Regions from separate parts of the Bacillus sp. LQ01 genome, predicted to be linked through region 2. Evidence: riboswitches for the same ligand, from Rfam matches in the RefSeq annotation. Region 2 holds a riboswitch; the other holds the start of a gene.
The links. Region 2 has a riboswitch for cyclic di-AMP ahead of AC22L0_RS00135 (hypothetical protein). Riboswitches for the same ligand answer to the same signal wherever they lie in the genome.
Positions count from the first base shown of each region.

Region 1: it holds a riboswitch for cyclic di-AMP, as region 2 does, so the genes downstream of both, AC22L0_RS05480 (APC family permease) here and AC22L0_RS00135 (hypothetical protein) in region 2, are expected to answer to the same signal.

Region 1 is NZ_JBYEZL010000001.1:1,009,562-1,025,300, forward strand. Features, by position in the region: gene AC22L0_RS05420 (LytTR family DNA-binding domain-containing protein) at 256-900, shown strand; gene scpC (succinyl-CoA:acetate CoA-transferase ScpC) at 1,028-2,542, shown strand; gene AC22L0_RS05430 (GNAT family N-acetyltransferase) at 2,769-3,212, shown strand; gene AC22L0_RS05435 (YunG family protein) at 3,240-3,599, shown strand; gene AC22L0_RS05440 (bifunctional S-methyl-5'-thioadenosine deaminase/S-adenosylhomocysteine deaminase) at 3,653-4,978, shown strand; gene AC22L0_RS05445 (peptide ABC transporter substrate-binding protein) at 5,132-6,760, shown strand; gene AC22L0_RS05450 (GNAT family N-acetyltransferase) at 6,812-7,342, opposite strand; gene AC22L0_RS05455 (Nramp family divalent metal transporter) at 7,539-8,834, opposite strand; gene trhO (oxygen-dependent tRNA uridine(34) hydroxylase TrhO) at 9,313-10,272, shown strand; gene AC22L0_RS05465 (hypothetical protein) at 10,524-11,999, opposite strand; gene panE (2-dehydropantoate 2-reductase) at 12,175-13,119, shown strand; gene AC22L0_RS05475 (hypothetical protein) at 13,184-13,312, opposite strand; cyclic di-AMP (ydaO/yuaA leader) riboswitch at 13,453-13,599, shown strand; gene AC22L0_RS05480 (APC family permease) at 13,744-15,570, shown strand.
Region 2 is NZ_JBYEZL010000001.1:7,090-22,828, reverse strand. Features, by position in the region: gene AC22L0_RS00185 (patatin-like phospholipase family protein) at 1-393, opposite strand, end outside; gene AC22L0_RS00180 (MarR family transcriptional regulator) at 522-983, opposite strand; gene AC22L0_RS00175 (MFS transporter) at 1,124-2,305, shown strand; gene kdpDN (KdpD-like non-kinase potassium sensor) at 2,330-3,484, opposite strand; gene kdpC (K(+)-transporting ATPase subunit C) at 3,541-4,122, opposite strand; gene kdpB (potassium-transporting ATPase subunit KdpB) at 4,139-6,229, opposite strand; gene kdpA (potassium-transporting ATPase subunit KdpA) at 6,243-7,910, opposite strand; gene kdpF (K(+)-transporting ATPase subunit F) at 7,930-8,007, opposite strand; gene AC22L0_RS00145 (SipW-dependent-type signal peptide-containing protein) at 8,007-8,111, opposite strand; cyclic di-AMP (ydaO/yuaA leader) riboswitch at 8,212-8,357, opposite strand; gene AC22L0_RS00140 (hypothetical protein) at 8,617-8,850, opposite strand; gene AC22L0_RS00135 (hypothetical protein) at 8,864-9,250, opposite strand; cyclic di-AMP (ydaO/yuaA leader) riboswitch at 9,344-9,491, opposite strand; gene thiD (bifunctional hydroxymethylpyrimidine kinase/phosphomethylpyrimidine kinase) at 9,577-10,389, opposite strand; gene thiF (thiazole biosynthesis adenylyltransferase ThiF) at 10,405-11,424, opposite strand; gene thiG (thiazole synthase) at 11,417-12,187, opposite strand; gene thiS (sulfur carrier protein ThiS) at 12,190-12,393, opposite strand; gene thiO (glycine oxidase ThiO) at 12,409-13,518, opposite strand; gene tenI (thiazole tautomerase TenI) at 13,511-14,131, opposite strand; gene AC22L0_RS00100 (ABC transporter substrate-binding protein) at 14,142-15,143, opposite strand; gene AC22L0_RS00095 (ABC transporter permease) at 15,140-15,739, opposite strand, start outside.

The DNA of each region.
Region 1 (15,739 bases), 1.0 Mb from region 2:
TATTTTACAGAAATACGGGCAATAAATTCTTAAATTCACTTTACTTAATAAAAAATAAATCTTATTCTATAGTCGTTAAAAAATAAAGAAATATTGTATGAGAGGAAACCTCACTTTTCTGAAGTGAGGCTTTTTGTAGTAACGAAGTAATAGTGAATAAAACTAATTTTAAAAGTAACTTAAAATCAAACTTTTTATAAAGCAACAGATGCTCGTTCATAATAGTAGTATAATAGTGAATGAGGTGTTAATAGAATGGAAGATAGAACATTAGGTTTATTACTAGATGTTGTTGGTGAATTATTTTCAGATGAAATTTCAATTGCTGTTTCGAATACGAAAGAATATATTTACTATCGGCCAAGTAAACGAATTGATTTAAAGATTAGCGCTGGGGATTCTATAAAGGAAGGAACGATTGCTCATAAAGCGATGGTGATGAATCAAAAAACATCTGAGTTTATGAATCGGGATGTTTTTGGTATTCCTTATCATGGAATGGCTGTACCATTTTCAAACAATGGAAAGCTTGAAGGGTGCGTAACGGCAATTTATCCAGCTTTAACGGATGGAAAGTCAGTCGTTACTTTAAAAACAACAGATGGCTGGATTCCGGTTCCTTTTTCAAAGGTTATGTATTTAGAGGCTAAAGATAAAAAGACGTACGTGAATTCAGAAGAGTTATCAGGAACACATAAATACTCTCTGCAAGAATTCGAATACTTGCTTCCTAAAGATTCATTTATTAGATGTCACCGTTCATTTATTGTAAATGTTAATCATATTAAAGCGATTTATCCTGATACCCATTCTACTTTTGTACTTTCGATGGATAATGGTGAGAGAGTACCAGTTAGTCAATCATACGCTAGTTATTTCCGTAAGCTTCTAGGATTCTAAATTTTTCTGCTTTAGAACCTAAATTTGCTGTTCTGTCTGAATTTTCGGCATTGTATACTAAAATCCCTATTTTGATAGTGTAAATGTGTAAAATAATTATGAATATTCAATGAGAGAGGGATTACATATGGAGAATAATTTAGATAGAATCAGAGATCAACGTCTAAAAGATCGGGTAGTTACACCTGAAGAAGCAGCTTCCTGGATTCAAAGTGGAATGACTTTAGGCTTAAGTGGGTTTACACGTGCAGGTGATGTAAAAGCAGTCCCATTTGCGCTTGTAAACCGAGTTAAGAATGATGAATCTTTTAAAGTAAATGTTTATACTGGGGCTTCTTTAGGCTCGGATGTAGACAAATTATTTGCTGAGGCAGGAATTTTAGGGAAAAGATTACCTTTCCAAGCTGACGCGACGATGCGAAAAGGAATTAATAACGGAGACTTTTTATTTGTGGATCAACACTTATCTCATACAGCAGAGTTACTCCGCGCTGACGTTCTGGATATAGATTTCGCTATTTTGGAAGCGGTTGCGATTACAGAGGACGGAATGATTATTCCAACCACTTCAATTGGAAATTCCTTAGCGTTTTCCTTAAATGCTAAGTCTATTATTATTGAAATGAATATGGCTCAATCCACGCAATTAGAGGGACTACATGATCTATATGAACCAGGTAAACCAGGGGAGAGGCTTCCAATTCCGCTTGTGAAAACAGATGACCGAATTGGAACAATCGGTATTCCAATTGATCCTGAAAAAGTAAAGGGAATTGTGTTTACGAATCAATTGGATTCGCCATCGACAATTGTTCCTCCGGATGAAGAAACGGTCATTATGGCACAGCATTTAATAGAATTCCTTCGAGAAGAAGTTAAAATAGGGCGATTAACAAATCGTTTAGCGCCGTTACAATCAGGAATTGGTTCAGTTGCTAACGCAGTATTGCATGGAATGTTAGATTCAGAATTTGAAGATTTAGAAGTGTATTCTGAAGTTTTACAAGATGCAGTTTTTGATCTGATGGATGCTGGAAAAGTCAATTTTGCTTCTTGTTGTTCTATCACGCTTTCTGAAGAGAAAATGCAACAAGTATTTTCTAACTTTGAAAAATATCGTGACAAATTAATGATGCGTCCGCAAGAGATTTCCAATCATCCTGAAATCATTCGTCGCCTTGGATTAATCTCAATTAATACTGCATTAGAATTAGATATATACGGAAATGTTAACTCTACTCACGTTTTAGGTACAAAAATGATGAATGGAATTGGTGGGTCTGGTGATTTTGCAAGAAATGCACGCCTAGCTATCTTTGTTACTAAATCGATTGCGAAAGGTGGTAACATTTCAAGTATTGTTCCTTTCGTTTCTCATGTAGACCATACTGAACATGATGTAGATGTTATTGTTACTGAACAGGGGTATGCCGACTTAAGGGGACTTGCGCCAAGAGAAAGAGTGGAACTTATTATTGAGAATTGCGCACATCCAATGTATCGTGATCAACTACGTGCTTATTACGAAGAAGCAAAAACAAGAGGTGGACAAACTCCTCATATTTTAGAAAAAGCTTTTTCTTGGCATACGAATTATGCTAAAAATGGAACAATGCTTGAAGCGGTAGTAGAAACTGTATAGGTTTGTATCGTACGAAATAGTAAAACGAATGAGTGAGTTTGAAGATTAAATTTTAGAAAAAGAGAACACCAACTTTTAGGGATGGTGTTCTTTTTCTTTAAAAAAATTGTACTGGTTATAATAAAGATTTATAAAAATAACCTCTAATTTATGAAAAAAAAGGTTTTTTGAAGTGCTTTCCGAATCAATTTAGTAGTTTACATATCGAAGGTGAGGAGAAAGAATCATGAAGATAAGAGAAGCGTTATTAAGTGAAGCAAATGAATTAAGTGAATTCGCACTACAATCAAAAGCAACGTGGGATTATAGTGAAGAATTCATACTTGCTTGTAAGGAAGATTTAACAATTACAGAAGAATACATAAAAAATAATTTTGTATATGTTTTAGAAAACGATAATGCGAAGATTGGTTTTTTCTCATTTTTACGTAATGATAAAGCTCTCGATTTCTTGTACATTCATCCTGATTACAAAGGAAAAGGTTACGGGAAAATACTTTGGGAGTACGTAATAGAAAAAGCCAATGAACTAGGATTAAAAAGTTTTACAATTGATAGTGATCCGAATGCAAAAGGATATTACTTGAAAATGGGGGCACAGTTAATAGGAGAGACACCATCAACTGTCTTTAAGGGTCGTGTACTGCCTCTTTTGAAATATGATGTGTAAAACTATTAATAGTAGGGGAAGATTAGAATGGATGATGTAAAGGGAAAAAGAATATATGAAGCACTAATAAAATCGTGGTCGATTGAAACAAGTTCAAAGTGGACAATTGAAAATCCAGCAAAGGGACAGTGTGGTGTAACGGCTCTAGTCGTTCAAGATATATGTGGAGGGAAAATTATAAAGACAAAAATAGGGGGCGTGTGGCATTTTTATAACTTTATAGATGGGCAGAGGTTTGATTTTACAGAGTCTCAATTCAATGAAAACCTGAATTACTTGGGTGTGGAATCAAATCGGGAAGAAGCATTTGCAGATACAAATGAAAAGCAATATAGCATTTTGAAGGGAAAAATAACGAAAGAATTAAAATTATCTTTTGACTCTTAATCTTTAATAAGTTACTATAATGGTGGTAACTTATTAAAGGGAACTTCATAGAGTTGAAAGGGGAAATACTTTTGAAAACAACTTATGTAAACGCTACAATTGTAACGATGAATGAACAAAACGAAGTGATAGAAAATGGATATATCATTGTAGAAAATGATCAAATTATAGATGTAAAGAGCGGAGAATTCGCTAATGATTTTGAAGTAGATGAAGTAATTGACATGAAAGGAAAGTGGATTTTACCAGGGCTTGTAAATACACATACACACGTTGTAATGAGTCTCCTAAGAGGTATTGGCGATGATATGTTATTACAGCCGTGGCTTGAGACGAGAATTTGGCCACTGGAAAGTCAATTTACTCCCCAAATTGCGGTCGCTAGTACGGAATTAGGATTACTTGAGATGGTGAAAAGTGGTACAACATCATTCTCTGACATGTTTAATCCAATTGGAGTAGATCAAGACGCAATTATGGAAACGGTATCAAGGAGCGGGATGCGAGCTGCTGTTTCAAGGACTTTATTTAGCTTCGGAACGAAAGACGATGAAAAGAAAGCGATTGAAGAAGCTGAGAAATATGTGAAGCGTTACTATAACGAAAGTGGCATGTTAACTACGATGGTTGCACCACATAGTCCATATACATGTAGTACAGAATTGTTAGAAGAGTGCGCACGGATTGCAGTAGAGAATCAAACGATGGTTCATATCCATCTTTCTGAAACAGAGCGTGAAGTACGTGATATTGAAGCACAATATGGAAAACGTCCAGTAGAATATGCAGCGAGCTGCGGATTGTTTAAACGCCCAACAGTTATTGCACACGGTGTAGTATTAAATGAAGATGAGCGTGCATTTTTAGCAGAAAATGACGTTCGAGTAGCTCATAATCCGAATAGTAATTTAAAACTAGGTTCTGGTATAGCGAATGTAAAAGCGATGCTAGAAGCAGGAATAAAAGTAGGAATTGCAACAGATAGTGTTGCATCTAACAATAATTTAGATATGTTTGAAGAAATGCGCATAGCGACTTTACTACAAAAAGGTATTCACCAAGATGCAACAGCTTTACCAGTTGAAACAGCTCTTACACTTGCGACAAAAGGAGCTGCTGAAGTAATCGGGATGAAACAAACAGGATCACTTGAGATTGGAAAATGTGCTGATTTCATTACAATTGATCCGTCTAATAAGCCTCATTTACAACCAGCGGATGAAGTGTTATCACACCTTGTATATGCTGCTAGTGGAAAAGATATAAGCGATGTAATTATTAACGGAAAACGTGTCGTTTGGAATGGCGAATGTAAAACGTTAGATGAAGAGCGTATTATATTTGAAGCAAGTCGTTATAAACGAGGTTTGCAAAGATAACTAATTATGTGGCAGTTGAAAAAGCTATCCTTTTAAAAGGATAGCTTTTTTCTTGAACGAATAAATATTCAAAAGAATGTCGCATCTTTCTGTTCATATTTCTGCTATAATATATAACGCTTTATAATATTTTATACTTAAGGAGAACAACTCATGAAGCGAAAAAAGAGCCATTTAATGGTAATGGCACTTGTTACATCTTTATTATTAACAGCTTGTAATAATAAAGCGAATAAAAGTGATACAGAGGTTAAAAAACAAGTGTTAAATGTAACAGTATCAGAAGAAATTCCTTCTCTGGACACTGCGAAAACGATGGATGGTACATCAGCACACGTTATGCAAAACATATTTGAAGGGTTATATGTATTAAATGATCAAGATCAGCCTACTCCAGCAGTAGCAAAATCGTTTAAAAGAAGTGAAGATGGTAAGAAATATACATTTAACTTGCGTAAAGATGCAAAATGGTCAAATGGAGATAATGTAACAGCAAATGATTTTATATTTGCATGGAAACGTGCAATTAACCCTGAAACGGCATCTCAATATGCATACATGCTCTTTTATGTGAAAAATGCGAAAGAGATTAATAAGGGAACAATGCCTCTTGATGCACTTGGGGTTAAAGCAATAAATAATTATACGTTAGAAGTTGAACTGGAACAGCCAGTTCCGTATTTTTTACAGTTGTTAGCACTACCTATATACTTACCACAGCATGAATCATTTTTGAAAGAACAAGGAAACAATTATGCATTGGAACCTAGTAATCTCATATATAACGGGCCATTTGTATTAGAAAAATGGAAGCATGAACAAGAGTTTCAATTAAAGAAGAATGCTGCATATTGGGATCGAAAGAAAGTGAAATTAGACGAAATAAACTTTCATATCGTAAAGGATACAATGACAGCTGTAAATTTATATGAAGCCGGAGATTTGGATCGAGTACCTATTAATTCGCAAATTGTAGACAAGTATAGAGGGAATAAGGAATTACATATGTCGAGTGATCCTGGAATTGCCATGCTTCGTTTTAATGAAAAAAATACCGCGTTAGCAAATAAAAAAGTGCGTCAATCTATTTCATTAGCGTTAAATAAAGATGATTTTGTTGCTCACTTTATTAATAACGGAGCAAAACCTGCAAGCGGGCTTGTACCAGTTGGTCATGTAAATGAAGTGACCGGTAAAGATTTTAGAAAAGAAAACGGAGATCTTTCTTCATATGATTTGCAAAATGCGCAAAAGATTTGGAAAGAAGCGAAAAAAGAGCTTGAAGTAGAGCAAGTAAACCTCGAGTTTTTAACGTTTGAACAAGATAATGCAAAACGGATGGCAGAATATATAAAAGGTGATTTAGAAAAGAATTTGCAAGGAATCGCGATACAAATTAAACAACAGCCATTTAAGCAAAAATTACAGTTAGAACAAACAGGTGATTACGATATAACTATGGCAAATTGGGGACCTGACTATAAAGACCCAATTAGTTATTTAGAGTTATTTACGACAGGGAATCCGAATAATAAAATGAATTATTCTAATGTTCATTACGATGAATTAATAAAGAAAGCGAAAACGGATTTTGTACTAGATACGGAAAACCGATGGGAAGCGTTGCGAGAAGCCGAGCAGGTATTATTAGAAGATGCTGCGGTAGCGCCGCTTTATCATATTGGCTCAGCATATGTACAAAAGGATTATGTAAAAGGAATTGAAAAGCATCAATTTGGTGGTATTTATACTTATAAGAATGCTTATATTGCTAATGAATAAATACAAAAAACCTTACTTTTTAAAAGTAAGGTTTTTTACACATGAATTCTATTAAACCGATTTTAATAAAGCGTAAAAATTCGTATCATATGGGACATCATCTTGATACATATAATTTTTTAGAACGCCTTCTTTTTCAAAGCCTAATTTTAATAGTACTTTATTGGAAGCTTCATTTTCAAGAAATACAATTGCTCCAATCCGCTTTAAATGAATCGTATGGAAACCGTATGATATAACCTCAGAAACAGCTTCAGTCGCATATCCTTTTCCCCAGTGTTCAGGCAAAAAGGCATAACTTATATTGGCTCGTTTATGCTCAGAAGACCAATCGTGAAAACCAATGGTACCAATGAGTTCTTTCGTGTCTTTTAATTCGATTCCCCATTTTATACCGCTTCTTGCATTGTAACTCAACTTAAAATTATGAATGATTTGCTTCACTTGATCAATATCTTGTAACGGTTTTTGGCCATAATAGCGCAGTACATTAGTATTAGAAAAGCATTGTAGTATACGCGGTGCATCTTCTTCGGTAAGTTCTCTTAAAATGAGTCTTTCAGTTTTTAATAAAGGAAACATATTTTCGCTCCTTTTCACATGAAAATAGAATGTATTTGTTATTATATAATTTAATCTGAAAATAAAGATTATTCAAGGCGTAAGGAAGTTATTGGCTGGAAATAGATTATAAAATTTATTTTAAAAAGACTTTATAGGATTAATACAAATAATGAAAAAAGGGTATTCCAAATTAAAATTGGAATACCCTTTTTCATTATCCTACAAATGTTTGATACAGTAAGAAGATATTTAAAATGATAACGAGTGCTGCAATTATCCAAGCGATAAATGTTGTTATACGGTGGTTAACGAGTGCACCCATAATCTTTTTGTTACTTGTAAACATAATAAGTGGTACTAGCGCAAATGCAATACCGAATGATAAGACGACTTGGCTCATGACTAGAGCGTAAGTTGGATTTACACCTAAAGCGATAATAACTAATGGTGGAATCATTGTAATAAATCGGCGTAAGTATAACGGAATATGCATGCGAATGAAACCTTGCATAATAATATCACCCGACATTGTACCGACAGAAGAGCTAGATAGTCCTGCTGATAAAAGTCCAATCCCAAATAATGCAGCCGATACAGGACCTACTAAATTGGTAAATTGAGTGTAAGCAACATCTAAATCTTCAACGTGCAAGCCGTTTTTAAAGAATAGTGCAGCAGCAACAATTAACATACTTGCATTAATTGCTCCAGCAATAACCATTGCAATAATAATATCGATAAATTCGAAACGAAAAATCTTTTTCTTTTGTTCGTCAGTTGTTCCGACCACGCGGCGTTGTGTTAATGCAGAATGCAAGTATATTGCATGTGGCATAACTGTTGCACCTAAAATCCCTGCTGCAAGTAATATACTGTCTACACCTTGGAATTTTGGAATAAATAGTCCTGAAAGAAGGGGACTTAATTCTGGTTTTGCATAAAAAACTTGAATCCCAAAAGCAATTACTACAATGAAAATCATTCCTGTAATAATAGCTTCTAGTGGACGAAATCCTCTACGTTGAAACTCAAGAATAATAAATGATCCGGCTGCAGTAATTAAAGCGGCAGGTAGCATCGGGATTCCAAATAGTAAGTAAAGCCCCAAAGCAGCTCCAATAAATTCCGCTAAATCTGTAGCCATAATAACTAGTTCACCTTGTATCCATAAGCCGATAGACACAGGCTTTGGAAAGTTTTCACGAGCTATTTCGGGTAAATTGTTTCCTGTAGCAATTCCTAATTTAGCTGATAAAGTTTGGATTAATACAGCCATTAAGTTAGAAGCGAGTATAACCCATAATAGTAAATATCCATATTGTGAACCAGCTGCGATATTTGTAGCAAAGTTGCCAGGATCAATATAAGCAACGGACGCGATAAAAGCGGGTCCTAAAAATGGTAACAGTCTTTTCCAGCCTTTTGTTTCTCCACTTAAAGCTAAGTGAGCTGATTGTACAGTTGTACTTTCAGAAGGGAGATGTTCATCTTTTGTTATATCTTTATTCATAGTAGTTTTCCCCTTTAAAATGTTAACTTGATGAAATTATTGTATTTATTCTTACTCATTATTTCAATACATTTAAATATATTATATGGTAATTTCATTTGAACACGAAAGTTTCCTTAATGCAAATTATATGCCTTTATGCAATGGATGGTGTGATAACGTAAAATGAATTGGGAGTTTATGGTGTGATGACGTGGGGAAACATAGTGAATTAAAGGGCTGTTTTTGAAATTTATGTGAACATAAAGCCGATAATACAGCATATTAATTGATGGAATTGCATTTGTATGATATATAATATATTGGGATTACAACATAACCATAGTGTTTTGGTGTGTAATCTTGTTTTTTATTTTTGTTAACTGATAGAAAATAGTATAAAGAAAAGAAAATGGGATTCATTTTCTTATTATATATGTTTTGATATGAACGTTAACTTATACATGATTTAAAAAATTAGATAGGTGGTAGAAATACATTGGCAACTACAAAACCATACAGAGTATTACTATATTACATGTACACAACAATTGAAAACCCAGAAGAATTCGCGGCAGAGCATTTAGCATTTTGTAATTCACTTGAATTAAAAGGAAGAATTCTTGTAGCAAAAGAAGGTATTAACGGAACTTGTTCTGGAACTGTAGAACAAACAGAGAAATACATGGAAGCAATGAACAATGATCCACGTTTTGACGGTATCGTATTTAAAATAGATGAAGCTGATGGTCATGCATTCAAGAAAATGCACGTGCGTCCTCGTCCAGAGTTAGTTACACTTCGTCTAGAAGATGACATTAACCCGCACGAAATAACTGGGAAGTATTTAGAGCCAAAAGATTTTTATGAAGCAATGAAACAAGAAGATACAGTTATCATTGATGCACGAAATGATTATGAATTTGATTTAGGTCACTTCAAAGGTGCGATTAAACCTGATATCGAATCCTTCCGTGAATTACCAGATTGGATTCGTGAAAACAAAGAAGTACTTGAAGGTAAAAAGATTTTAACTTATTGTACAGGCGGAATTCGTTGTGAGAAGTTTTCTGGTTGGTTAGTTCGTGAAGGCTATGAAGATGTAAGTCAGCTTCACGGCGGAATTGTAACGTACGGAAAAGACCCAGAAGTACAAGGTGAGCTTTGGGATGGACAATGTTACGTGTTCGATGAGCGTATCGCTGTACCAGTAAACCAAAAAGAACATGTTATCGTTGGTAAAGACCACTTTACAGGTGAACCTTGTGAGCGCTATGTAAACTGTTCAAATCCAGAATGTAATAAGAAAATTTTATGTTCTGAAGAAAACGAAGCGAAATATTTACGTGCATGTTCTCATGAATGTCGTGTAAGTCCACGTAACCGCTACGTAATACAACATGAATTAACGGAAGAGCAAGTAGCTACTGCATTAGAGCAAATCGAAGCAGGGAAATAAATTGAATTCGTATAATAAAAAGGGGTACTCCAAGTTTTATTTTGGAGCACCCTTTTTTTATTATACGGTTCTGTCATTTGTCGGTTTTTGTCGGTAAGTCGATATATCTTGAAAATCGCTGATATATTTTGAGTTGCGCTGATATATCTTAAAAATCGCTGATATATTTCGAGTTGTGCCGATATAATCGGAAAATCGCTGATAAAGATTTCACTTACTGCAGCGCGCCAAGAATTTGAAAATAACCTTCTTTAATTTTTATCTTCTTTCTCTTTAACGGCAGAAAGTACAGTTTGTTTTACCCAAGCTTTTCTTCGTTTATGCTGTAAACCCCATTGGTATAAACTTTGAGCTCCTAAAATAAGTGAAATGACAATGCCGCTAATCGCAATTAATAGAGCGAAAAATTCAAGAGGTGACGATATTTTGTTTGAATCGGTGTTTCTTAAAAGGTCAATCATAGTAAACCCTAACATTTGGCCCACTACAGAGTAGAGCGTTAAAATTAATAATAAGAGGCTATCTTTTTTAGAGGCGACATTTTCTTGATATTTAAACAAACTATCAAGATTTTGTTTCGCGTTCGAGTATAGAACCTCAATATTAAAAAGTTTTCTTAAACGAAAGAAAATATCTTCACTTTGTGATTGGGATACTAATTCTAAAGAAAAATAATTAGCAGTGAACGAATTGATCGAATAAATTAATTTCTCTATTTCATTAGTATCTTGTTCAATGTTTAGCTCAGCATAGGCGTTTGCCATTTTTAATAAAACAATTTTATGGAATAGGTTTAATAATAAAGCGTAATAAAATTCTCCGTACATTTGACTAGCAAGTTTAGCGATTTCGCGTTCTCCTTCATTTGTTACACATGTAAAAATATGTTCTTCCATTATGAAATAACGATTTGGAGCCCATCTCTGGTAAGCGTGTTTTTTTAAATAGTCATGAATGTAAGGAAGGTTATTTGCACTCACATATGGCTTACCATCACTTGTTAATCCGGAAAGACTAGAAGTACGATAAACATCCACTTCATTAAGTTCCATACCTTCTTTTAGTGACAATAAAGTTTGGACGTACATTCTTTGGTCTTCGAAGAAAGGGAAGGTTTGAAAGTATGAACTTCGTAATCTCTTCTTTTCAAAGAAATCAGTTACGCCATGAAATAAATAACCAAAAATGAATTTTTCAACTTGGGAATACTTTTTTCCGTTACATTCAATACAAATAGTCTCATTTGTATCATTTTTAGTTTCAAGTACACGGAAGCGAGCAGCGAATTCGATTGCTTCAGATAAAGTCATGCTTGGAGCAGTGTTTACTTCTGTTCGAATTGTTAAGAAGCCAAGTTCATAAGGACAAAGTGTTATATCAATAGAGTGTATCTTGAATGGGATTGAGATAAGGTTTGTTGTTAAATGTCCAGTTAAGTTAAGGTCCTTTGAATAACGTTGCAAGCCCTTTTGATGCTCTGAGTGAGGAAAGAGAATTTTATTTGTAAATGAAAGATAGTATGCTTCCATATTTTGATGTGAAACTTTAAACTCCCCATAATATGTATTTTCATCATAGAGATGATCGAGCCGAAAAGGACGGAAATCGTTTTTTTGTAAGAAAGGGAACATATTTTGTTCATATCCAGCTTTAAACGAAAACGGGAATATAAATTGAAATATAGCTGTTGCTACATCTTTTTCCTCAATTGCTTGTATTGCCTCCATCTACATTGTTTCCTTTCCATATATGCTATAGAAACAACATGCCCAAATTTATTTGAAAATAACCACTGTTTTATACTCGATTGAGAGTGAAAATTCAGCTTATTTAGCAGAGGACATGTATAATGTTATGTATACTAAAAGTTATAAAATTGTATTTTGAAAAGGGGGATGCTGTATGCGGATTTTAGTATTAGGCGCTGGTGGAGTCGGAGGATTTTTTGGTGGCAGATTAGTCGAAAAGGGAGAAGATGTTACATTTCTTGTTCGTAGTAAACGGAAAAAACAATTAGAGGAAAGAGGACTTGTAATCCGAAGTGTTAACGGGGATTTTTCCTTTCAACCGAAATTAATAACGAAGGAAGAGAGAACTTCTCCATTTGATGTCATTTTATTTTCAACAAAAGCGTATCACTTAAACGAGGCAATTCAAGATTTGAAGCCGTTTGTTGGCGAAGGTACTGTAATCATTCCATTGTTAAATGGTATCGCTCATTTATCACTATTACAAAAAGAATTCGGCGAAGAAAAAGTACTTGGCGGTTTATGCTTTATCGAGACGACGTTAAACGATCAAGGAGAAATTGTACAAACTAGCGCTGCCAACAGACTTGTGTTTGGAGAAATTAAGTCTCAAAATTCAGAGAGAGTAAAGCATATTTCTAAAGCATTTGCAGGTACGAAATCTAGTTTTGTTTTAAGTGAAAATATTACGCAAGATATGTGGCATAAATATTTATTTATTACTGTAATGTCCGGTGTGACAACGTTAATGCGTGCACCAATTGGACCAATTCGTGAAAGTGAAGGCGGCCGTGATTTTATCCGTAATGTATTTGAGGAATCTGTACAAATTATGAAAGTATTAGGAGCTCCAATAAAGGTTAATATTGCCCAGGAACATATGAAAACAATTGATAAAATTTCGTATGATATGAAGTCATCGATGCAACGTGATATGGAGAAGGGTTCGTTTATTGAAGGGAAGCACTTGCAAGGATATTTACTGGATGTAGCAGAGCAATTTTCTATAGCGGCACCATTATTAGGCACTATATATCAAAATTTAAAGGTGTATGAAGAGATGACCTTTAACAGATCTGTAATAGAATTAGATGTATGAAAAAATAAAAAAGATAGCAATATATAAGTGTATTGCTATCTTTTTTATTTTTTTGTATGACAAATTATTTATTTCTTTTCGTTCTATCTGTCAAATTTATTTCCTGTTCACGTTTACCATATAACTGATTAATTTCATTTGCTACTGCATCTAAATATGAATCGGAAAAAATAGGCTTCTTTTCTTTAGACATATGGGTCTCCTTTGCGGATTTTTTAGTATTCATTATGTATATTTCTCAGTGGATTATGCACAATCATTTTAATTTTTTTCTTATTAAAAATTTTTGTTTACTTTTTGAAAATAAAGGAGTATTATAATCCACAGTTTCAATTTTCTAAATCGCTGAAACCGCATGGTACGGGGGACCCGTTTTTACGGATTAGTACATAATCCGATGGGGTGAATCCTTAAAAAAGGTAGGGCTACTCATAGGCCCGAATCCGACAGCTAACCTCGTAAGCGTTATATTGAGAAGGAAGGTGGAGCTTGTGCGACAAAAAAAATAATGTCTACAAGTCTATTTCGCTATGGCTTGTAGACATTTTTTGTTTTCTGAGTAAATAGTTTACTGGCTGCAACAAGCAGAAAAGTTCGTACAAAATTATTGGAGAGTGGACAGCATTGGTTTCATCTATTAAAAGATTTTTAATTGGAAGACCGTTAAAATCAACGGAGCTTGGAGAACAAAAGCTTAATAAAACGAAAGCTTTAGCTATTTTATCTTCTGACGCATTGTCATCAGTTGCTTACGGTCCAGAGCAAATTTTAATTGCTTTAGCAGGTGTTGGAGCGATCGCTTATTGGTATTCCATTCCGATCGCTGTTGGGGTATTAGTATTATTGACAGCCCTTATTTTATCTTATCGTCAAATTATTTTTGCTTATCCGCATGGCGGGGGAGCGTATGTTGTATCAAAAGAAAATTTAGGGATGAATCCAGGCTTAATTGCTGGAGGATCTTTATTAGTTGACTATATTTTAACTGTTGCGGTAAGTGTGTCCGCTGGTACAGATGCAATTACGTCTGCGTTTCCTAGCTTACATGCACACAACGTAATTATTGCGGTTATATTTGTTATATTAATTACGATATTAAATTTAAGGGGAGTAACGGAATCAGCTTCCGTTTTAGCATATCCTGTTTATTTATTCGTTTTAGCACTATTTATATTAATTGGTGTGGGCATATATAATATTTTAACTGGTCATGTTTCACCCACTTTACATGCGCCAATTGGTACACCAGTTGCAGGGATTAGTTTATTTTTATTACTAAGAGCATTTGCATCAGGTAGTTCTGCTTTAACAGGTGTTGAAGCAATTTCAAATGCAATTCCGAACTTTAAAGATCCTGCGCCAAACAATGCTGCAAAAACATTGCTTGCAATGGGTGCATTACTTGCTGTGTTATTTTCAGGAATTGTATTTTTAGCTTATTATTACGGAGTGACTCCGAGTAAAGAAGTAACAGTTGTTTCTCAAATTGCTGAACAAACATTTGGACGTAATTTCATGTACTATTTCATACAAGGTACAACAGCTTTAATATTAATTCTTGCTGCTAATACAGGTTATTCTGCATTTCCTTTATTAGCGGTTAACCTTGCAAAAGATAAATTCATACCGAGAATGTTTACGATTAGAGGAGACCGCCTAGGTTACTCAAACGGTATTATTATACTTGGAGTTGCTTCGATTATTTTAATTGTAGCTTTCCAAGGGCAAACAGAACATTTAATTCCACTATATGCAGTAGGTGTATTTATTCCATTTACACTTTCTCAAACAGGGATGGTATTAAAATGGCTTCGCGAAAAGCCTGAAGGATGGGCTTTAAGATTAACGGTTAATTTAATTGGTGCAGTTATTAGTTTTATCGTAATGAGCATGTTCTTTTTAACTAAATTTGCACAAGTTTGGTCGATTCTTATTTTCTTACCAGTTATTATCTTCTTATTCCATCGAATTAAGAAGCATTATGATGCAGTGGGTGATCAATTAAGTTTAAAAACTTGCGAGCCTCTTATTCCAATTGAGGGGAATGTAATTGTCGTTCCTGTAGCAGGTATGACGCATGTAGTAGAAAATTCATTGAACTATGCGAAATCGCTTTCGGCAGATCAAGTTATCGCAGTATATGTTGCTTTTGACAGAGAAGAGGAAAAGAAATTTGAGGAGAAATGGAAGAAGTGGCAACCTGAAGTAAGGCTTGTTACATTACATTCTCATTATAGAAGTATTATTCAGCCGCTAACGAAGTTTATCGATACAGTGCAATATAAGGCAAGTGAATCGAATTACCGTGTTACGGTCGTTATACCACAGTTCATTCCGAAAAAAGGTTGGCATAACATTCTTCATAATCAATCCAGTTTACTTATACGTGCGTATTTACTTTATAAAAGAAATGTTGTTATTACGACAGTTCCATATCATTTGAAAAAATAAGAAAATTTTTTAAGGATAGCTTCGCGAAAATGAAGCTATCCTTTTTGTGTATATGCTATGCATAATTGCATATGGGGTTAAAAATTATACTAATATAACTTCATTGGTTATTTGAAAGTAGTGTTTTCTGTTGTGATATGTAGATATTTCAATCGATAAAGTGAATCGG
Region 2 (15,739 bases):
CGTTCCTTCTTTTTCAAAATAAACAGATTGCCCTGTTTCACAATCCGTCGTTCCTACAAGGAAACGTTCCGGGCTATTAAAGTATGTTTCAAAATCAAACGGCACATACTTTTCTGGAATTTCATGAAAAATGAAATCCATATCAAATAGCTGACGTTTTCTCCATAAGTTTTTATACGATAAATATTTCGGATGTGATGCATAATCAATATTGACCGTTTTATTTCTATTTCTTTGTCTGGAAAGATACGACGCTGCATGACAAGCACCAGCTGATACACCGATTACATATGGAAAATATAAATCTTGTTCCATAAAGTATTCTAATATCCCGCCCGTGTACACACCACGCATACCGCCGCCTTCTAATACTAACCCCGTATTTTCAAGCATGTTACTCTCTCCTCTATATATATTGACTCTTTAATTATTCACCATGTTAAGTATCTTTTTCTATTATATATGAGTTCTTTCAGAAATTATATTTAAAAGACTTGAGAAAAAGGAGTTTTTTCTTCCAATTATATTTCCAAATGATCGGAGACATCCTTTATAAACCTTTGAATAAAGTCTTGCTCTTCTTTCGTATATCCATCTAAAAGTAACAACCACTTTTCTTCAGCTTGCTTATGCAATTTTTCATGAGCTTTATATATTTCATTCCCACTCTCCGTTAAGCTGAAGAAGATTTCTTTTTGATTATCTAACATTTGCATCTTCTCAACGAATTGCTTTTGAAACAACTTTGTACAAATTTTAGAGATTGCTCCCTTCGTCATGCCCATTTCTGTCGTAATTGCCGTTACATTCATCAAACCATTTTTTCCGATACATTCGATTACATGTAACTCAGATAAAGACATACTACTTACGCCTGTCTCACGAAGAAACTTCTCATTTTGTCGTTTTAAATATTCTTCTTTTTTATGCAAAAGTGTACGAATGTCCGAAAGTATTTCCATTTGCTTCGTTGCATGCTTCAATCCGTTCGCCTCCTAAGTTTCCAAAGAAACAATTTAACTATATACCATTTTAAAACCATTTTTTCATCTTTACAAGTAAGAAAATCATGTTAAAATAAATTTAGTTTCCAAGGAAACTAAATCACAAGGAGGTTAACATGATGAAAAAATCTAAACTAACTCTTATTTTATATGTTGTCTGTATTAGTGCCTTATTCGGTTCCTTCGCGCAAAATATTTACACACCTATCTTACCGATGATTCAAAATTCTTTTCACACTTCTCTTTATCTTGTAAATGTAACAGTTTCACTTTTCACATTCGTTCTTGCAATTATGCAGCTCGTATATGGACCTTTAATTGATACAAAAGGAAGAAAATCTGTCCTTATTCCTAGTTTAGTCATTAGTACAATTGGTTCAATCGGATGTGCTTTTTCGGCAAACATTTATTTATTTCTCTTTTTTAGAGCTGTTCAAGCTATAGGAATAGCGGCTATACCTGTAGTTTCAGCAACGATTATCGGCGATTTATTTGAAGGAAAAGAACGCGGAGAAGCGATGAGCCTATACCAAATGTTACTTGCCCTCGCACCTGCAATGGCTCCACTCATAGGTGGTTATCTTGGCAGTATACATGGTCACTTATCTGTATTTCTCTTTTTATTTACACTTGGCATTATCTTATTAATTATAAACATTTCACTACTTCCAGAAACAAAGCCAAATGTAATTAAGCGTTCTAAAGCACAAAAGAATTACTCTCTTATCTTAAAAAATAAAACTGGATTTTCTATTACTCTTATTGGCTTCATTCAATTTTGTATTTACTTTTGCTTTCTCGTTTTTTTACCGAGCATTTTAGCAAATTCATTTCATTTAGCTGCAAATGAAATTGGTCTTATGTTTGTGCCAATGTCTCTTTCTATCATGCTAGGAAGTTTTTGCTACAAGTTTTTGCAAAAACGCCTCACAACAAAGCCAACTTTATTTATTACGAGTTTCTTCAATATTATATGTGTCTTTTTATTCTCTTTCACATATAGCATCAATATCTCATTCATCATTATCGTTACATCTTTGTACGGTTTTAGTATGGGACTTTCTATGCCAACTCACACTACTTTATTAACAGAAGAATTCGTACAAGAACGTGCAACAGCTATCGGTATATACAACTTCATCCGCTATCTTGGTATGGGTACAGGGCCACTTATAGGTGGATTTCTTTTATTTAACCAAAATTACTTTTGGATTTTCTTCCTAGGCGCAATTATGTTTTTACTTGTAATCTTATATGCAATGAAAATGCTAAGTTTTCATGCTGTACAAAAATTAAAATAGAGCCCCCAAAATGTCGGCTCTATTTTACCCTCTTTGATCCGCAACAATATGAATATCAATATACTTTGTTTGTCTCATAATTTCATTTACAATAGAGCCTTTTCGTATTTCTTCCCACCTTGTTCTTGCAGATTGTCCAAGTAAAATTTGCGTCACTTGTAATCTTCTTGCGACTTCAATAATAACATCCGCTGGTTTTCTCCCTTTCGCCTCTTCTAATACAAAACTCGCATCAAATTGATTGGTTAACGATTTCCACTCTTCAATCGTCTGCTTTTTTCCAGCTGAAATAGAATCTATATTTTCCCTCTCAACGTTTAATACGTACAATTCAGCATTTAATCGATCAGCCATGCGCCATCCCCGTCTTATTAATTTCTCCGCTGTTGAACTGTATTGTACACAAACGAGAATTTTTTCTTTTACGCCAATTGGTTCTATTACTGTTTGGCTAATTTTCTCGTCCATATCATCGGCAACTTCTCGAAGTGATAATTCCCTAAGTGCTCCTAAATTATTAAGTGTAAAGAAGTTTTGTAAGCTTTGCTGAATTTTTTCTTCTTTATATATCTTTCCGTCTATTAGTCTCTTCCTTAATACCTCAGGCGTTGCATCAACGAGCTGAATTTCATTTGCTTTTTGTAAAATAAAATCTGGAATTCGTTCTCTTACTTTTACATTCGTAATTTGAGCTACAATATCATGAACACTTTCTAAATGTTGAATATTAAAAGCTGATAATACCGATATACCAGCCTCTAACAATTCCTGCACATCCATATAACGTTTCTTATGTTTAGAACCAGGAACATTACTATGCGCAAGTTCATCCACTACGACTACTTGCGGCGCGCGTTTTTTTATTCCTTCCACATCAAGCTCATAAAATACCTTTCCTTTATACTGGATTTCTTTCAAAGGAACTTTTTCTAAATCAGCAATTGCTTCTTCCGTCTCTTTTCTTCCATGCGTTTCAATTAAACCAATTACAATATCAATTCCATCTTTTTTCATTTCCCTTGCATCAAAGAGCATTTTATAACTTTTTCCTACGCCTGGAGCTGCTCCGACATATAACTTTAACTTTCCCCGATTTTGCTGACGAATATATTCTAAATATTCCTCTGGTGTTCGCCTTTGAAAAGTCGGTTTATAGTCATCTGCATACAAAACATTCACAACCTTTCTTTCGAAACAACGCTACCTCAATCCATTAGATTGAGGTAGCACTGTTACTATTTCAGTAGTTTCTGTAATTCTAAATTTAACTTTAAAACGTTCACGCGATCTTCTCCAAACAAGTCGAGTGCAGCGCCTTCCGTTTGATCCTTAATCAATTGATTAAGTTTTTCTTTCGGAATATTCGTTAATTTCGAGATGCGATCCACCTGCACCGAGGCCGCCTTTGGACTAATATCAGGATCAAGCCCTGAACCTGAATTTGTCACTAAATCTATCGGTACTTCTGTAACTGGAACAGCTGGATTTTTTTCCTTCCAGTCCGCAATACTTTTCTCTACTCGCTTTGCTAAATCTGGATTAGATGGTGCATAGTTATTTGAACCAGATGCTTCAGCCTTATATTCAATACTAGAAACACGCCCTTGAAAATAACGTGGATCCGTGAAGTTTTGACCAATTAATTTAGAACCAATCACTTCATTTTTATCATTATATATTAGACTTCCATCCGCATTATCCTTCATCACTGCTTGTGCAATACCAGTAACAATAAGTGGGTATACAAGTCCACACAACACTAGAAATGTAAAAGTAATACGGATAATTGGTGATAGCATACTTTGTTTCTTCTCCATCTTTTTCCCCTCTTCCTTATATGAACAAGCCGACAATCATATCAATTACCTTAATTCCAATGAACGGAACGATAACTCCGCCAAGCCCATAAATAAGTAAGTTTCGGCTAAGCAATGCATTAGAACTCATCGGTTTATATGCAATACCTTTCATCGCTAACGGAATGAGTAATGGAATAATAACAGCGTTAAATATTAATGCTGATAAAATCGCTGACAGTGGTGATGTTAATTTCATAATGTTCAATGCCTCCATTTGCGGAATCGCAAGTGTAAACATTGCTGGAATGATTGCAAAATATTTCGCTATATCATTCGCAATACTAAACGTCGTTAAAGCACCTCGTGTCATTAACAATTGCTTACCGATTCCTACAACCTCAATAATTTTCGTTGGATTCGAGTCTAGATCAATCATGTTAGCCGCTTCTTTCGCTGCTGTCGTACCACTGTTCATCGCTAATCCAACGTCCGCCTGTGCTAATGCTGGAGCATCATTTGTACCATCACCTGTCATCGCTACAAGTTTCCCTTTATCTTGCTCTGCTTTAATAACAGCAATTTTATCTTCCGGTTTACACTCGGCAACGAATTCATCTACTCCAGCTTCTTTTGCAATCGTTGCTGCCGTTAACGGATTATCACCTGTACACATAACCGTTTTAATCCCCATTTGGCGTAACTGTTCAAAACGCTCACGCATACCCGGTTTTACTGTATCCTTTAAATAAATTAAACCGTAAATACGATTATCTACTGCAACTACAAGTGGTGTTCCACCCTCTTTTGAAATTAAGTCTGCTTTTTGATTTACATCTTTCGGAATTATTCCGCCTTGTGACTCAACCCATTCAATAACGGCACCTACAGCACCTTTTCTCACTTTCGTTCCGTCTTGTAAATCAACACCACTCATTCTCGTTTCTGCTTTAAACGGAACAAACTCACCTTGTTCTGCAAGTTCTCTATTGTATGATATAGATTTTCCCTGCACATACTCGATAACAGATCGACCTTCTGGTGTTTCATCTAAAACAGAACTAATAGCGGCCCACTTTCCAACTTGCTCAATCGTTTCATTTCCTACAGGCAATAATGTATGAGCCATCCGGTTCCCAAAAGTAATTGTACCTGTTTTATCTAAAATAATTGTATTAATATCGCCAGCAGCTTCTACTGCTTTCCCCGACATCGCTAACACGTTAAACTTTGTCACACGGTCCATCCCAGCAATACCAATTGCCGATAATAGCCCACCAATTGTCGTTGGAATTAAACAAACTAATAATGCAACTAGCACAGCAGTATCAATTTGAAACCCTAAATAATTTGTAAAAATCGGCAACGTCACAACGACGATCAAGAAAATAAGAGTTAAGCTCGTTAATACTGTATTTAAAGCAATCTCATTCGGCGTTTTTTGACGAGCAGCTCCTTCTACTAAAGAAATCATTTTGTCTATAAATGATTCACCAGGATTACTCGTAATGACAATTGTAATTTCATCACTTACGACCATCGTTCCACCTGTTACGGAACAAAAATCACCGCCTGCTTCTTTTATAACAGGAGCTGATTCCCCTGTAATTGCAGATTCATCTACAGATGCTAATCCTTTGATTACTTCGCCATCATTCGGAATCATTTCCCCTTGTTTTACGATAACAACGTCACCTTTTGTAAGATCAGTTGCTGAAACTTGGACAATGTCTCCATTTTCTTTTACAACATTTGCAAACACATCTTTCTTTGACTGCTTTAAAGAATCGGCTTGCGCTTTACCACGACCTTCTGCTAATGCTTCTGCAAAATTCGCAAATAAAACTGTAAATAATAGAATGAGAGAAACTGTTATATTAAACCAACCTGGTATACTACTAGAACTACTTGGAAGAAAAGATAAAATGAACGTAATGATAAATCCAATTTCCACAACGAACATAATCGGATTCTTTATCATGACTTTCGGATTCAATTTCGCAATGGATTGCTTCATCGCATGTGTTACGATATCACGATCCATCGTTTTCGCTTGTCTAACTTCATCTTCTACAGCATGTATTTGTGACTCATTTAATTGTTTTTCTTTTACTACTACCGGTCTCATCATTTACCCTCCATTACTTCAATGTAAGAAATTCTGCAATTGGTCCGAGTACTAACATCGGAAAGAATGTTAATGCACCAACAATTACAATTGTTCCGATGAAGATGCCACCAAATAAACTATTATCTGTACGGAACGTTCCGACTGTTTCTGGCACTACCGTTTTTTCTTTCAACGAAGCTGCCACAGCTAGCATCGTAATTAAACTGAAGTAACGTCCTAAAAACATAACTAAACCAGTCGTAATATTCCAAAACGGTGTATTATCTCCTAATCCTTCAAATCCAGATCCGTTATTCGCAGCTGACGATGTATACTCATATACAACTTGCGTTAAACCGTGGAAACCGGAATGAGAAATAGCATCCGTCCCTAAATTTGTTGAAAGAGCTAATGCCGAAAAGCCTAAAATGAGCAATGGATGAAATAAAATCGTGACCGCGATTAATTTCATTTCCTTACCTTCAATCTTTTTACCTAAAAACTCTGGTGTCCGTCCAACCATTAACCCAGATATAAACACCGCGATAATTGCATACATAATAATGTTCACAAAGCCTGCTCCAACGCCGCCATATACTGTATTTAACATCATATTTACGAGTGGTACTAAACCACCAATTGGTGTTAACGTATCATGCATCGTATTAACAGCACCTGTTTCCGCAGCAGTCGTTACTGTCGCATAAAGGGAAGAAAATACTGTTCCGAACCTCACTTCTTTTCCTTCTGCACTTCCTTGTACATGCTGGATACCCATTTCATTTAATACTGGATTTCCATGTAATTCAGATGTCGTAATTGTGATAAATCCTAGTAAAAACATCATGAATAGTGATACGAAAAGGATACGACCTTGCTTTTTATTTCCTACCATTCGTCCGTACGTAAACGGAAGTGCAGTTGGTAATAACATCATAAGCATCATTTGCAAAATATTACTCATTTGTCCTGGATTTTCAAAAGGATGCGTAGAGTTTGCTCCGAAAAATCCACCACCGTTATTTCCAAGTTCCTTAATGGACACGAATGATGCAACTGGTCCGCGTAATATACTTTGCTTTGCACCTTCAATCGTATGTGCTGTAACAGCCCCATCTAACGTTTGCGGTACACCAAGAGCGACAAAGATTAACGCCGTAATAAAAGCGATAGGAAGAAATACTCTCGTTAACGCTCTCGTAAAATCAACGAAAAAGTTACCGAGTTCTTTTCCAGCGAGCCCTCTTATAAATGCCATAACGAGCGCTAATGTTGTTGCTGGTGCTGCGAACATTAAAAATGTAATCCCGATTAATTGTGATAAATAAGATAAGCCATTTTCACCGCTATAATGCTGTAAGTTTGTATCAGCCATAAAACTAATTGCTGTATTAAAAGCGAGCGTAGGCTCCATTCCTTCAATATGCGCTGGATTTAGCGGCAATACACCTTGTAATCTGAAAATGAAATATACAATAACAATCATAAATCCGTTGAGTAAAACTAATGATAATGCGTACTGTTTCCACGTTTGATTGTATTCTTTTACACCCGTAATTTTAAAAATAATTTTTTCAAAAGGCCCGAATACTTTATCTAGCTTTTTGCTACCTTGAAAAGCTTTTTCTAAATAAATCCCCGTTGGCTTTGCTACTAAAATAAACAAGAGCATTGTAATAATGACTGCAACCCAAATCATAATGAATGATTCCCCCTAATTAAAACTTCTCTGGATTTAATAATGCATACACTAAATACACTGTAATTGCTGCGACAATAACCGATAAGACAATCATCATGATTGCTTTCCTTCTTTCACAACTTTATCTGACCAACTTGCAAGACTTGCCATTGATGCAACTAATAAAATAAAAATCCCGACCATTACAACATCTAACATAGCTATCCCTCGCTTTGTTTTTGTTAAAATTTACCATTTAAATGTTAAAAAAGAACACTGAGCTCTACTCAGTGTTCAAAAAATGAACAACAAAAAGTAAACCTCCTCTCTAAACGCTTACGAGGTTAGCTGTCGGATTCGGGCCTAAAGAGTAGCCCTACTTTCAAAACTGAAAGATTCACCCCAAGTGACGATGCACAAAATTGGTTCCCCCGCTCCATTTCTGGAACTCAGCGATTTTAGGTTTTTTTGGAAATTTTATGAATGATTTATGAGAGTAAATATACTCCTCTATATTTCACTTGTAAAGGGGTAAATTACTGAAAATAATAATATTTACATTCATTTAAACGCTTACATTGAAGATTATTACTATTATTTCATCTATTTTCTTTATTTCTCTTCTCTTTTCTTAAAAATGACCTTTTAAATATGAAATAAAAAGAGCGAATGAGATGAAGTGCATAGCTTGTTGCACTCAGCATTCGCTCTTTTTATTCAACCTTTATTCTCCTCGTAAAAATGCACGTAAATTTCTCCCGCGAATATAAACTTGTGTCAATTCTGCATGTAGCTGCTCATACTCGGTAATATCCACCTCTAAATACAAAGCATCTTTTGATGGTAATATAATATACGGCCCTGGAAAAAGGGGATCGATCTGAACCAATTCTTGAACTCGCTCTACCGATACTGCCCAACGATTTGCTATATCTCCAAGTAATAGTACCTTCATCATTTCTTCCCCCGCCCTATTCAAAAAATAAAAAAGAAATATTATCACAATTTGTAAACACGACAAACTTAGCTCCAATTGTTTCATAGAGCCTCGCTGGATATCGTTTATTCCTTGTAACAACAGTAATAGGTGCTTGAAAAGAAAAGCGAATGTGTTCTGTGAAAAAACTAACGATTGGAAGCTCATCCCCTAGTAAAATCACCTTCTTAATACACTCACAAATACTAGTAAAGTCCTGCTCCTTACTGCAGCTATAAGTCCAATCAAACCCACAATTCCTAACTTCAGCCGCTATCTCTTCATTTGCTGTAAAAATAATTAACTCATGTTGAAATGATACTAGATCTCTTAAACTATCTACCTTACTTTCTTCTCCAACACAAATAAGTGTTAGTTCCATGTACCTCATCCTCCTTAGTATAAAAGAAATCAAACATAGATTGATATTCCCCTATACTAATCAGATCGATGAAGTGATGTATCCATCATGGCACCGTCCTCTCTCAAGACGCTTACGAAGTTAGCTGTCGGATTCGGACTTTGAGAGTAGCCCTACTTTCAAACTTGAAAGATTCACCCCTAGTGCCTACGCACTAATTGGTTCCTCCGCTCCATATAATTGGACTCAGCGTTTACAAAAAAATGTATTCTGGCTGATATATTACTCCTGTATTTTGAAAAAGTAAACAGAAAAAAAGCCAGTTATAAAACTGGCTTTTCACTTACCTATGCACGCATTCTATTCACTTTATATGCAAAATGATTCGTCGGCCCATGGCCACTACCAATATTCAATGGCTCTTCAATTGCTATACTAATAAATCGTTTTGCTTCTTGAACAGCATCTTCAATTGAGTATCCTTTCGCAAGTCCTGCTGTAACCGCTGAAGCAAATGTACACCCACTTCCATGCGTTTGCTTTGAAGGAATTCGCTCGCTTCTAAACTCAATAAATTTTTCTCCATCAAAGAGGAAATCAATTACTTCATTCCCTTGATATTCTGCATGTCCGCCCTTCATAAGCACATATTTAGCACCTAATTCATGCAATACTTTTGCAGCTTCCTTACTATCTTCAACATTATGAATCTCCATCCCAGTTAACACTTCTGCTTCTGGGACATTCGGTGTTATAACAGTTGCTACTGGTAATAAATATTCTTTTAATGCTTGAACTGCTTCTTGCTGTAATAATGATGCACCGCCTTTTGCAATCATAACGGGATCTAGCACAATATTATTCCAGCCAAACTTTTTAATTTGTTCTGCAACAATTTGAATTATTTCACTACTAAATAACATTCCTAGTTTCACTGCATCTGGTGTTAAATCCGTACCAATTGAATTCAGCTGTTCTGTAATACCTTCTAACGGAACAGGATATACCCCTTGAACGCCAAGCGTGTTTTGAGCAGTAATCGCCGTAATAGCCGTCATTCCGTATACACCAAGCTCTTGGAATGTTTTTAAATCTGCCTGAATTCCAGCACCGCCGCCGCTATCAGACCCTGCAATTGTTAAAGCTTTATTCACTTTCATCCCACTCATCCTTTTCTATCCAAAATAGCGATGATAAATCGTTTTTGCTTCGCTTATATCTTTCGTTCCATGTACGAGCACACGGCCATCTTTAAAGGCGACTAACCTCTTGTCTTCAATAGAAAATGATAGTAAATATGGATTTATATTTAAATCATTCACACGACCTTCCAACAACTCTTTATATTGTTCAAAATTTATTTTATCTTTATGAGGTGGTCTAATTTGAACTGTATTTCGCCCGCATAAAACTGCTGTTTTTGATGTGTTCTCTTTATTTAAATACGGATATAATGCATTCTCTCCGCATGAAGGACAATTATGCTGGCGAAGCTTTTGCACATTCATACATGAATACTCATTCTTCCACATATCAAACGATACAAGCCCATCTCGAAGTGATTCGTAATCTTCTACTAACAGTTTAAGAGCTTCTGTTACTTGATGAGAAACGACAAGAGATACAGCAGGTGATATAATACCCGCTGTATCACATGTTGCCCCGCCAAGCGGAATCGACTGTAATAAACATGATAAACATGGTGTTTTACTAGGAAGGATTGTGTAAGAAAGACCGTAACTACCTACACATGCACCGTAAATCCATGGAATAGAATATTTTTGTGCTATATCATTTACAATAAAGCGCGTTTCGAAATTATCAGTCGCATCAATAATTACATCAACATTTATAACAAGTTCTTCTAGCTCTTCAGCTGTTACATCTTGAACGAGAGCTTCTATTGTTACATCGCTATTAATCTCTTCTAAACGTTTTTTAGCCGCTATAGCTTTTGGAAGATTATTCTTTACGTCGCTCTCTGCATACAATTGTTGTCTTTGTAAATTACTCCAATCTACATAATCACGGTCAACAATTGTTATCTTGCCAACACCTGCTCTTACAAACATCTCTGCATTTGCACTACCTAATGCACCTGCACCGATAATAAGCACATGCTTTTCTCTTATCTTTTGCTGTCCTTCTTCTCCAATTGGAGAAAATAGTTCTTGGCGAGAATATCGATTATTCAACTACGCTCATTCCTTCTAAAGGACTACTTGCAGTTGCACAACGCTTACGTGCAATACGACCTGCTTCAAATCCTAAACGGCCTGCTTCAATACTTAATTTCATTGCTTTTGCCATTTTAATAGGATCTTTTGCTCCTGATACAGCTGTATTTAATAACACGCCATCTGCTCCTAATTCCATTGCAAATGCTGCATCAGCTGGACTACCAATACCGGCATCAACGATAACTGGTACTGTCGCTTGTTCAATAATGAAGCTCAAATTTAATGGATTTACAATACCAAGTCCTGATCCGATTGGAGATGCTCCTGGCATAATCGCATGCACGCCAAGCTCTTGTAATTTACGTGCTAATACAACATCATCAGATGTATACGGAAGTACGATAAATCCTTCTTCTAGTAACATTTCAGATGCCTTTAACGTTTCTACCGGATCAGGTAATAACGTTCTATCATCACCAATAACTTCTACCTTTATCATGTCACAAAGCCCAGAGGCTTTTGCTAATTTTGCAATACGAACAGCCTCTTCAGCGTTTTTTGCCCCTGCTGTATTTGGTAATAACGTATATTTTTTCACATCAAGTTTCTCTAATAAATTAGGTTGCTTTGCATCAAAGATATCCATACGACGTACTGCAAACGTTAAAATTTCAGCTTCAGAAACGTCAATTGCCTTTTGCTGCACGTCAAAATCAGGGAATTTACCTGTTCCTAATAAAAGTCTAGAATGAAATGAAAATGGTCCAATGTTTAACATAATCAACCGCCTCCTACGAAAGTTACAATCTCAATTTGGTCTCCATCAAAAACAGATGTATCTGTATGATCATCTTTTTGTAAAATATCTTTATTACGCTCTACTACAACAATTCTGTTATCTAGCTCTAAATGTGTAAGTAGCTCAGCTACTGTTTTTACACTCGATGGCACTTCAATTTGGTTACCATTAATTTTTAAGTTCAAACTTCCATCCCCTTTCTAAACTCTTCTAGAAAGCAATGAATCTAGCAAATGATTCTCTTGCTTTCCTTCTATTAAATCAGCCATATATTGGCCAGAAACAGGACTTAATAAAATACCATTTCGATAATGGCCCGTGCAAGCATATAAACCTTTTATTTCTTCATGCTCTCCCATATAAGGAGCTTCATGATTCGATTGTGGTCTTAATCCTGCCCATGTGCTTTCCCATTCTGCTTCTTTTAAAGCTGGCAATATTGTATAAGCACGCTCTAATATAGAAGTTATACTTTCTGGCTGCACAGTTTTATTGAACGTATGTGGCTTCATTGTTGCCCCAATTACGTAACGTCCACCGCGCTTTGGAGTAATGTAAAATCTTTCTTGAAAAATAGGTGCTTTTAAAAGTTGTTTTCTACTTCTTACCGCAACCACTTCTCCTTTAACTGGATATGTACCCCAATCGCGGTGAAAATAACTGAGTAACTTCGTGCTCCATGAACCTCCTGCAATAACGACTTTCTCACATGTGACAATACCTTCACTTGTAATAACTCCAGTCACTTTATTATTTTCAATACGGATATCAAATACTTCTGTCTGTTCATATATATCAGCACCGGAAATTGCCGCAGAATGTGCGAATGCTTTCGTAAGCTCTGGTGCAATAACATGACCGTCTTTCGGATAATATACTGCTCCTATAATAGATTCAGATAGATATGGCTCTTTTTCCCGCACATGGTCTCCCGTTAGAAAATAAGAATCTTCACCTGTTTTCTGCTGCCAATCCATAATGTGAAGAATTCTTTCCTTCTCATCTTCATTTTGAGCAATACGATAAATTCCTTTTTCTTCATATCCAATATCAACACCCGTCTTTTCACGTAAAACTGCTGCAAGTTGTGGAAATATAGCTCGGCTTTCTCTAGCAAGTTCAAATAGCGGATCATACGCATCCCATTCTGCCTGAACACCAAGTAAACCAGCAGCTGCTTTGGAAGCTTCCGATGCAATACTTCGCTTCTCCACAATCGCTACTTTATGTCCTCTTTCTGCTAGAAAATGTGCAACTGAACTGCCAATTACACCACCACCAATAATCGCTACATCATACTTCTCACACATGTTTTTCCGCCCACTTTCTTATTGATTCCTTATAAGATTTCGCTTTGCTATACGGGTTACTACTACTTACAATTCCAGACATAACTGCTATACCACTTACACCGTTAGTAAGAACATCCACTGTGTTTTCTGGGGTAATTCCTCCAATTGCTGTAATCGGTATAGATAAACACCTTGCAATGTCTGAAATTTCTTCAAGCCCTCTCGCTGGCACACCTTTTTTACAATCTGTCGGAAATACATGGCCATAAACGAGTGAATCCGCTCCATTTTTAAAAGCTACTATTGCTTCATCTAGCGAATGCACAGAATAACCGACATGCAAATACGAAAACTTTTCTTTCACTGACTTTACATCTGTACTTCGATATCCTAGTTGAACACGAGGTATATTTAATAAAATTGCAATATCAATTCGATCGTTTATGACAATTTTAGAAGCCGGAAAGCCCTCCATTAATAGACTTTCCACACCTTCATATAATTCCTTCGTACTCTTCTCACGCTCACGAATATGCAAATAATCAATCTCACTCTCAATTTGCATCGCTACATTCACTAACTCTTCGAATGGCATATGGCCATTTGAGATTACGTGGAGCTCATTTTTCATATTCATTCGTCTACTTTAAAATATTTTCGAATAGTTCATCGGCTGGGACGGTTTCTTTCGTCATTCCTTTGTTCTTCAGCCACTTATTTTGTTTCTCCCAAGATTCTTTTGAATCTGATAAGAATGGCTCATCTTTCGTTTCCATCTTCTCTAATAAAATTTTCATACTTTCCTTTTCAACTTCTGGCACAAGTGGGAAGTTTTCTTTTTCTTGATGATTTAATAAAATATTCAATGCTTCATCTGGGTTTTTCTTCATGAAATCATAGCCCTTTTTCGTACCACGTAAGAAAGCTTGCAACGCTTCTTTATCTTTTTTCAACGTTTTATCACCTGTTACAAACACAAGCTCATGGTAGTTTGGTACTCCGTAATCAGCTGGATTAAAGTACGCTGGTTCATGGCCTTCATGACGCATAACAGGTACTTCATGGTTAATGTATGCCCCTGTTACCGCATCTACTTTCTTCGTAATTAATGCTGGTACTAAATCAAATCCAACATCAACTACTTTCACTGTATCAGGATTACCACCAGCTTCTTTTACCATCGTTTTTAAATACATCTCACTTAAAGGTGTTCCAGAGTATCCTACTGTTTTTCCTTCTAAATCTTTCGGTGATTGAATGCCCGCTGATTTCAGTGATACAACATGATTTAATGGTGAACGTACGACAGCTCCAATTGATTTCACTGGAATTTGCTCATTCGCTCTCGCCATAACAACATCTGGCTGATAATACAAGCCAACTGTTACCTTCCCTGCTGCTGCCAGCGTTAATGGATCAGTCGGATTAGAAGGGAATTTAATATTTACCTTTACACCTTCTTCTTTAAAGTATCCTTTTTCAATTGCTGCATAGATAAAGCTATGTACCGCATTTGGATACCAATCTAACATGACTGTTATTTCTTTCTCTTTTTTACTTTTGTCTGATGCTGAATTACTCGAACATCCTGCAATTATTGCAATTAATAATGTAAACACAAAGATGCGCTTTAAAAATTTCATGAATACTTCCTCCAACTAATGAATTTCTTTTCTAATATGGAAATAATTACGACGAAGAAAATAGCTAATAATGATAACAATACAATAGGTGCAAATACGCCAGCTCCATCTAACTGCGTCATCATTCTCTTACTGAAATATCCAAGCCCAGCTTGTGCACCGAGCCATTCTCCAATTGCTGCTCCGATAACACTAAGCGGAACTGCAATTTGTAAAGCTGAGAAAAAATAAGGAAGAGCAGACGGCAACTTTAATTTAAGAAAAATATCTCTTTTTGTTGCTCCATATGTAACTAAGAGCTCCTCCCATTCTTTTTTCGTACTACGCAGTCCATCATACGTATTGACCGCAATTGGGAAAAACGTAATTAAAACTGTGACAACAACCTTACTCCAAATTGTGTATCCAAACCATAAAACAAATAGCGGAGCAAGCGCAGTAATCGGAATCGTTTGTGAAGCAACTAATAATGGATAAAATGCTCTCTCCATCCATGTACTCGCATTCATTAACATCGCTAGCCCTACACCTAATACGATAGAGATAACAACACCTATTAAAACGACGTATAACGTTGCAGGTAAATGAACTGTAAA